One region of the Pelagibacterium flavum genome, then DNA from elsewhere that is predicted to be linked to it. Evidence: predicted binding sites of a transcription regulator. Region 1 holds the regulator's gene; the other holds the start of a gene.

Region 1 (4,470 bases):
GGCCGAGCCTATCGTAGCTGAGCTGGCCCAGAGTCTCGATATTGTGGACCCGCTGCCCCCTGCGGCGCCCAAGGGCGCGGACGCGCGCGTTGAGTTCGGCCATTTCGAATGGCTTGGTCATGTAATCGTCGGCGCCGGCATCGAGACCCACGATACGGTCCTGGAGACTGTCGCGGGCCGTGAGGACAAGCACGGGTATGTCGTTGCGCTCGGTGCCGAGGATGCGAATGACGTCCAGGCCGCTGCGTTTGGGCAGGTTTATATCGACAATGGCCAGATCGGCGCCCTCGGTGGACAGAAACTGCGAACCGTCATCGCCATTTGCCAACCAATCAACGGCGTGCCCCTCGTCCTGCAGGGATTGAATGACGGCACGCGCCAGCATTGTGTTGTCTTCGATCAGAACGATGCGCAAGCGCTTGTCCCTCCCCCGGGTCCTGTGATCGTCTCCTTTGGGGTCTCGTATTGCGAATGCCCCATTCTGCTCCTGGCAATGTGACCCCGGAGGGGCTTGGCTGGCAAGCAAATTTCCGTGAGGGGTGGCCTCGGCAGGGAACTGCGGTTAGACATTGGCCGGGCCGGTCGCGCTGGGAGGGTCACCGGTTCAGCCCAGTCGTTGGAGGAGGATCATGCACGGACTGCTGCGTTGGGCACGAAGCGTTGGCGCCGGGCTCGGGCTGCTGGCGATGGCAGCAGCGCCAGCCCTTGGACAGGTCAGTTTTGCGGGAAAAACTATAGAATGGATCGTTCCCTTCAGCCAAGGCGGAGGGTCTGACACATGGGCGCGGTTCAATGCGCCATTTCTGTCGCGGCACCTGCCCGGCAATCCGGAAATCGAAATCGTCAACGAACCCGGTGGTGGCGGGACGCGCGGCCCCAACACCTTCGCCAGCCAGGCCCGCCCGGATGGGCTGACTGTTCTGGGGACTTCGGGCTCGACGCAGTTTCCTTACCTGCTGGGTGATCTGCGCGTGCGGTACGACTACAAGGACTGGGAAGTTGCCATGGTCGCCCCGACCGGAGGCGTGATCTACGTATCGCCTCAAACAGGAGTCGACGGACCGGCGACAATCGAAAGGCTCCGGGATCAAACCCTGGTGTTTGCCAGTCAGGGGCCGACGTCGCTTGACCTGGTACCCATGCTGGCCTTCCGGCTGCTTGGCCTCGATGTCAGCTATGTATTCGGCTACACGGGCCGTGGCGATGGCCTGATCGCCATGGAACGGGGCGAGGTGAGCATCGATTACCAAACGACCGCATCCTACTTGCGCAATGTCTTGCCCATGGTCGAGGCCGGCGAGGCCGTGCCGCTGATGAGTTGGGGAGTCCTTGACGAGAATGGTGAGATGCAACGCGACCCGACATTTCCAGATCTTCCCATTGTGGAGGAAGTTTATGAAATGCTGTACGGGGCGCCCCCTTCGGGAGCGGACTACGAGGCTTATCGCGCGTTCAATATTGCTGGATTTGCCGCGCAGAAAATGGTGATCTTGCCCCAGAACACGCCGCCCGAGATTGTCGAAACCTGGCGGCAGGCATGGCGTGATGTATTTGAAGATCCCGAATATCGCGCCAATGTCGGGGCCGTTCTGGGGGCTTATGAACAGGTTACGGGACGCGCGGCCGAGGCGTTGTTCATCGAGGGAACAACGATTGATCCGACGGCGCGCCAGCGCATATTGGACATGCTCGCAAACGAATATGCAGTGCGATTAAGCGACTAATAACGGCCCCAACTCATCAATCGGCATATGGCTTGCCTCCCGCTTTCTACAGTGGGAGCTTGCGGAACATTTACGGAACATGTATAAAAGTTCAATATTTGTTCCGATTCGACGCCGCCGAGGGATCCGCCAATGTTGACGCGCAAACAGCACGAACTTCTGATGTTCATCCATGAGCGGATGAAAGAGAGCGGCATTCCGCCTTCTTTTGACGAGATGAAGGAAGCGCTGGATCTGAAATCGAAATCGGGCATTCACCGGCTGATCACGGCGCTGGAGGAGCGCGGGTTCATCCGTAGGCTGCCGAACCGGGCCCGGGCGCTCGAAGTCGTGAAGCTGCCGGACTCAATGAACCCTTCGCTCGGCGGACGCAAGGCGCGGTTCGAGCCTTCGGTCATCGAGGGCACGCTGGGCAAGGTTCCGGCAAAGACCATGGCACCCAAGCAGGACAATGGCGGATCTGTTGCCATTCCGGTGATGGGGCGCATTGCTGCGGGCGTGCCGATCGAGGCGATCCAGACCCATTCTCATTCCATCGCGGTTCCGCCCGAAATGCTGGGTTCCGGCGAGCATTTTGCGCTGGAAGTGCGCGGGGATTCGATGATCGATGCCGGGATCTTCGACGGCGATACGGTTTTGATCCGCAAGCAGGATGCGGCGGGCAATGGCGAGATCGTGGTGGCACTGGTGGACGACGAGGAAGCGACCCTCAAGCGTTTGCGCAAAAAGGGCAATGCGGTGGCGCTCGAAGCGGCAAACCCAGCTTACGAGACCCGCATTTTCGGCCCCGACCGCGTCAAGGTTCAGGGGCGGCTCGTGGGGTTGCTGCGGCGCTACTGAGTCTGGATGCGCCAGCGGCGGCTGGGACCGTCGATGGCGGTGCGGATCGTGGGTGGCAGATCGGGACCATTCCAATCGATCATATGGGCGCCGTGGCGTGCAAGATCGGACGCATTGATGACCAGTGTAGCGGCCACGGCGCATTGGGGTGGCGCGGTCAGACGCGTGACGACGATGTCGGCGATGCGGCAATCTTCATCAAAGGCGTCGCGGGATTTGACCAGGGCGATTGTGTAGCCATCCTCGGTTGTCAGTATGCAGCCACGGCTATCGCATCCCGCGGCAGGATGAGCGTCTTCGATCACAGTGATATAGCGTTCCGACCAGATTGTTGTGGCGAAGGTGTTGTTGCGGCCGGCGATCAAGGCGACGCGGTCTCCGCTGCGGACGGCCAGTGCCTGACTTTGATCGGCAATGAAGATGTCGGGCGCCTGCTCAAGGCAGAAAAAGGCGATCAGCGGAACGGCGGCAATCGGGCCAATGACGCGCATGCGGGTTCGGAAATAGGCCAGCCAGGCCAGGGCGAGCAGGGCCACGCCGAGCGCGAGCGGCGACAGGATGGGGCTGGGATCGAAGCCGCCGCTTAAATCGCGCACGAAGCCAGCGCACCAGAGCATTGCCTCGATACTCCAGCCGAGCGCAGCATATGGCAGGGCTTCGAGGCCGATCGGGAGCAACAGGGTTCCGAGCAGCGCGGCGGGCATCATCACAAAGGTCACGATCGGCATGACCATGAGATTGCCCAGGACACCGAAAGGCGCGGTCTGCTGAAAGTGGTATGCGCTGAACACCAGGGTCGCCAGCCCGGCGATGACACTGGTGGTCGCGATGTCGAGCATGAGGGCCAGCGCCCTGCCCCGCTGGGGGTGTTCCCGATCTTCCCGATGCCGACGGGCCAGTTCAAAAGCTGAGATCAGAGCAATGACGGCGGCGAAAGAGAGCTGGAAAGAGGCCCGGAATACGCTGGTCGGCTCGAACACAATGATGGCGAGCCCGGCAATGGCGACATTGCGCATGGTCAGCGCCTGCCGGCCGGCAATTATGGCCGCAAAGATCAGTGCCAGCATGATGGTGGAGCGCACCGCTGGAATGACCATGCCCGAAATCACCATATAAGCCAGTGCTGTGGCGATGCCGGCGCCAGCGGCGATCTTTTTGATGGGAAAGCGCTGGGCCAGGCCATGGCTCAGCGAGAGCAGGAAGCGTACGCAGGCAAACATGGTGCCAGCGACCAGCGTCAAGTGCAGACCGGAAATGGCGATGACATGGGCAATGCCGGCCGAGGCCATCAGTTCGCGGTCCTCCTCGGTGATCCGGCTCTGATCGCCGGTCACGAGCGCCGCGGCGATACCGCCGATCCTTTCACCCAATTGAGCGACGATGCGTGCGGTGATCGTGGCACGGACATCCTTGACGATGCGTGCGAGCCCACCCTCTCCGCCTTGTTCTATTTCGATGTCGCCGAACGCAGTCCCGTAGGCGCCAATGCCGTCGAAATGACTTATGAACTGCGAGTCGTAGCCGCCGGGAACGGCAGGCGGCGGAACCGGATAGAAGCGGATGCGAGCGGTGAGGGTGTCGCCGGGCGAGACAGTATATGACCCCGGTACCGTGACGCGAGCCATGCGGATTTCGGGCACCGTCCAATCAGGGGTGCCCGCAATATCGGAGAGTATCCAGCGTTGCTGGCTGCCATCGTCATAAGTGACCGCTTCGATGCGCGCCGTGTAGGTTCCGTAGCGCGGCGCTTCGAGCATTGGCGTACCGAAAAGCGCGGCATGAACGGGCAGAAGAACCATTCCGACAGCAAACATGGCGGCAAGGAGGGCGGTTTCGCGCACAAGAGCACGATCACGGCCGGTCCATGCGGCAACGAGAGCAATACCGAGCAGGACTGCAAGGGACG
Region 2 (4,470 bases), 1.3 Mb from region 1:
CATCGGCCCCGATTTCTCCGCCGAATACGCTCACTCGGCCTCTCCCTCATCCTCGAACAGGCTCGCCTGCAAGCCGGCAAAACCCTGCGGCACCGCATAGCCCATGTGCTGGAACGACAGCGCCGTCATCATCCGTCCGCGCGGCGTGCGCTGAATGAACCCCTGCTGGATGAGATAAGGCTCAACGATTTCCTCGATGGCATCGCGCGGTTCGGACAGCGCGGCGGAAATGGTTTCGATGCCCACCGGCCCCCCACCATAAAATTCGGCAATGGTCTTGAGATAGCGCCGATCGAGCTGGTCGAGTCCCCTGGCATCGACATCGAGCCGCAACAGCGCCTTGTCGGCGACTTTGCGGTTGATCTCGGCAGCGCCTTCGACAAGCGCGAAATCGGTGACCCGGCGCAAGAGCCGCCCCGCGATGCGCGGTGTGCCGCGCGAACGTCGCGCCACTTCCAGAGCGCCGTCCGAGGTCATGGCCATGCCCATCAGCCGCGCGCCGCGCTCAACGATCTGGACCAGTTCCTCAGGGGTATAAAAGTTCAATCGCACCGGAATGCCGAACCGATCGCGCAAAGGCGTGGTCAACAACCCGGCGCGGGTGGTGGCGCCCACAAGGGTGAACTTGGCCAGATCGATGCGCACCGAACGCGCCACCGGGCCCTCCCCGATAATCAGATCGAGCTGGAAATCCTCCATCGCGGGATAGAGAATTTCCTCGACCGCCGGATTGAGACGGTGGATTTCGTCGATGAACAACACATCGCGCTCTTCGAGATTGGTCAAAAGCGCGGCCAGATCCCCCGCCTTGGCGATGACCGGGCCGGACGTGGCCCGAAAGCCCACGCCAAGCTCGCGCGAAATGATCTGGGCGAGCGTGGTCTTGCCCAGCCCTGGCGGGCCGACGAACAACACATGATCGAGCGCCGCCTGGCGCTGCCGCGCCGCTTCGATAAACACCTGAAGATTGGCGCGCGCCGCCTCCTGCCCGATGAACTCGGAAAAACCCGAGGGGCGCAGGGAAACATCGAGACTGTCGTCGCGGCCTTCGGCAGCATTGGTGAGATCGGTCATACTGGTTTGCTATTGCCCCCGGCGCCCGATTGCAACGGACCTCACGAACTCAATTCCCGCAAGCCCAGCCGGATGAGCTTTTCGGTGGGCGTGTCCTCGCCCTCTTTGGCCACGACCCGCGCCAGCGCGCTTGAGGCTTGCGCCTGTCCGTAGCCGAGATTGACCAGTGCCGAGACCGCATCGGACACATTGCCCGTGGCGACGCCTTCTCCCAGTGCGGTCTGCAGGCCCATGGCTCCGGCGTCGATGGAAACGCCAGCGGGAACCTTGCCCTTGAGTTCGGACACGATGCGCTGGGCCAGCTTGGGGCCGACCCCAGACGCGCGACCGACCATGGCCTTGTCCTGCAGCGCGATGGCCGAGGAGAGGTCGGAAGGCGAAAGGATCGAAAGGATGCCCAGTGCCACGCGTGAGCCCACGCCCTGGACGGTCATCAACAGTCTAAACCAGCTCTTTTCGCCCTCGGTGGCAAAGCCGTAGAGCCGGATCATGTCCTCGCGCACGATCATTTCGATAAACAGCACAGCCGCTTCACCAACGCGCGGCAAAGACTGCAAGGTGCGACCCGAACAATGGGCCTCGTAACACACGCCATTGACGTCGATCAGCGCGGTGTCATCCCCGAGCGTTTCAATGATGCCCTTGAGTTTGCCGATCATGCGCTCTTTGCCAGTTTGCGGTGTTGACGATGGTGGGCATGGCAAATGGCGATCGCCAGCGCATCGGCTGCGTCCGCCGATTTGAAATTGGCGGCAGGCATCAATGTCTTGACCATCAATTCGATCTGCTTTTTTTCCGCGTGACCGGTCCCGACCACCGACTTTTTTACGAGGTTGGCCGAATATTCGCCCACGGGCAGCCCCATCGAAGCCGGCGTCATGACAGCAATGCCGCGCGCCTGTCCGAGCAGCAGCGTCGAGCGCGCGCCGGCGTTGACGAAGGTTTCCTCCACCGCCGCTTCTGTCGGATGATGTTCGGCGATCAGCCGCATCAGCCCCTCATGGAGATGGACGAGGCGCAGGGAAAGCTCCTGGTCGACGGCCGGCGTCAAAACCCCGCAGGCGATAAAGCGCAGCCGGTTTCCTTCGGCCTCGATGATGCCCCAGCCGGTCCGCCGCAGCCCCGGATCGATCCCCATGATTCGCACGATATTCAACATGCCTCAAATTAGCCCGTTCCCGTCAGCCTACCAAGCGCAAAGTGAACAAACCAAAAACATCGGCAATTTTTCCCCTGACTTCACAGTCCGGGGCGTACGCCCAATTTTCCCCTTCCCGGCAAGATTGTGTTCATCCCTTACCGGATAGGGTTACCCCGGACGCAAACACTTTCGGTACACATTCATGGCACGCGAATTCAGACTGCCCCGGCAGGCCTGGGCCGGCATCGTTCGACGCACGCTCGGTCACATGGTGGTTGCAGTCCTGATTTCGGTGGCGCTGAGCTACATAATTCTCGAAGTGTTCTCGCAGGGAATCGGCGAAATCGGGTTGATAGTCGCAATTGTCGCACCGCTCGCGCTGGGCGGCCCGATGGTGTTCTACATGTCGGTGCGACAGTTCGAGCTGCAGATGGCCTATGACCGGCTCGAAGCGGCAGCGGCGCGCGACAGCCTGACCAATTGTTTCAACCATGGCGCATTTGTCGACGCGGTCAGCGGTGCGCTGCGCGACGAGCAGGCCGGCGGCGGCACATTGCTGGTCATAGATGCCGACCACTTCAAATCGATCAACGACCGCTTCGGCCACGCCAGCGGCGATACCGCGCTCAAGCTCATTGTGGCGGCCATCCGCTCCTCGGTCCGCCCCATCGACATCATCGGGCGATTGGGTGGTGAGGAATTCGGGGTCTTCCTGCCCGCTGCCGATGCCGAACTGGCAAACAGAACCGCCGAGATCATCCGGCAGTCGGTTCGGATGATCGAACTCGACGCCGGCGACAACGCCTGCGTTCTTTCCGTAAGCATCGGCGGCGCCGTTACCGCCGAACCGGTCGATTTCGGCGACATCTTCCGAAGCGCCGACGAACAACTCTATAAGGTCAAGGCGGCCGGGCGTAACGGCGTCAGTCTCGTTGTTCTGCTGCCGCGCCCCAAAGCACCCGCCGCGACAAAAGAGTCGACCGGGCTGGTCTATCGCGGTCATGAAATCAAGCGCAGCGCATGAAAAAGGCGGCCATCAAGGCCGCCCTTAAAAAAGCATATGCACCGGTCAGGCCGAAAGCTTGGCCATGTCCTCGTCGCTCATCTCGAAATTGGCATAGACGTTCTGGACGTCGTCATCATCGTCGAGATTGTCGATCATGCGCATCAGGCTCGCGCCCTTGTCAGCATCGACGGGCGTATTGGTCTGCGGCTTGAAGACCGCCTTGACACTTTCGGCCTCCCCGAGCGCTGCTTCGAGTGCTGTCGAGACATCGCCGATATCTTCAAAGGCGCAATAAATCGTGTGGCCCTCTTCGTCGGACTGCACGTCCTCGGCCCCGGCCTCGATGGCCGCTTCCATGACGGTATCTGCATCGCCCACCTTGGCGGGATAATAGATTTCCCCCACCCGATCGAACATGAAGGCAACCGAGCCGGTTTCCCCCATCGCGCCGCCGGCCTTTGAAAAGATGGCACGCACATTCGACGCCGTACGGTTGCGGTTGTCGGTCAGCGCCTCGACGATAACGGCAACGCCGCCGGGGCCGTAGCCCTCGTAGCGGACTTCTTCGTAATTGTCCCCGTCTCCGCCCTGCGCCTTCTTGATGGCGCGTTCGATATTGTCCTTGGGCATGGACTGGGCCTTGGCGTTGTTGACCGCCAGACGCAGGCGCGGATTCATCGCCGGATCGGGCATGCCCGACTTGGCGGCAACGGTGATCTCACGCGCCAGCTTGGAGAAGATTTTCGAGCGCACCGCGTCCTGACGGCCCTTGCGGTGCATGATGTTTTTGAACTGTGAATGGCCGGCCATGGTCGGACAGTTCCCTGTTTGGTCGTTAAAATGAGATTGGCGGGTTATAGGGGAGCGATCTGGAGAAATAAAGCCTCAGAATTGGGGCAGCGCTTGCGAGAGCGACCCACCGACACGCACGGGCTGGATTTGCGTGCACAGCCCCGAGGCCCTGTCTGTCTCGATTGCTACCCCGCACAGCGTGGCTTCCCCCTCGGACGGCGTGAACCGCGCCGTGGCCAGTCCGGTAACGAACCGGTTGAGCGGTTCTTCGAGTTCCATGCCGATCACGCTGTCATAATCCCCGCACATGCCCGCATCGCTCATCAGACCCGTTCCGCCACGCAGAATGCGGTGATCGGATGTCGGAATATGGGTGTGAGTGCCCACGACCAGCGAAACGCGGCCATCGAGATAATGGCCCATGCCCTGCATTTCCGAGGTTGCTTCAGCGTGAAAA

Evidence for each region. The regulator LexA, encoded in region 1, represses DNA repair genes until DNA is damaged. The targets are predictions, from matches to a motif close to TGTTCNNNNTGTGTTCNG.
Region 2: ruvC (crossover junction endodeoxyribonuclease RuvC) is a predicted target of LexA. The motif match lies at 2,275-2,292, and genes of this name have one in related genera.

What each region holds. Positions count from the first base shown of each region.
Region 1 covers NZ_CP107716.1:2,201,936-2,206,405, forward strand. The annotation lists gene OF122_RS10980 (response regulator transcription factor) at 1-415, opposite strand, end outside; gene OF122_RS10985 (Bug family tripartite tricarboxylate transporter substrate binding protein) at 630-1,724, shown strand; gene lexA (transcriptional repressor LexA) at 1,857-2,564, shown strand; gene OF122_RS10995 (ComEC/Rec2 family competence protein) at 2,558-4,470, opposite strand, start outside.
Region 2 covers NZ_CP107716.1:890,820-895,289, reverse strand. The annotation lists gene ybgC (tol-pal system-associated acyl-CoA thioesterase) at 1-34, opposite strand, end outside; gene ruvB (Holliday junction branch migration DNA helicase RuvB) at 31-1,074, opposite strand; gene ruvA (Holliday junction branch migration protein RuvA) at 1,116-1,733, opposite strand; gene ruvC (crossover junction endodeoxyribonuclease RuvC) at 1,730-2,233, opposite strand; gene OF122_RS04475 (GGDEF domain-containing protein) at 2,418-3,239, shown strand; gene OF122_RS04470 (YebC/PmpR family DNA-binding transcriptional regulator) at 3,285-4,031, opposite strand; gene OF122_RS04465 (TIGR00282 family metallophosphoesterase) at 4,107-4,470, opposite strand, start outside.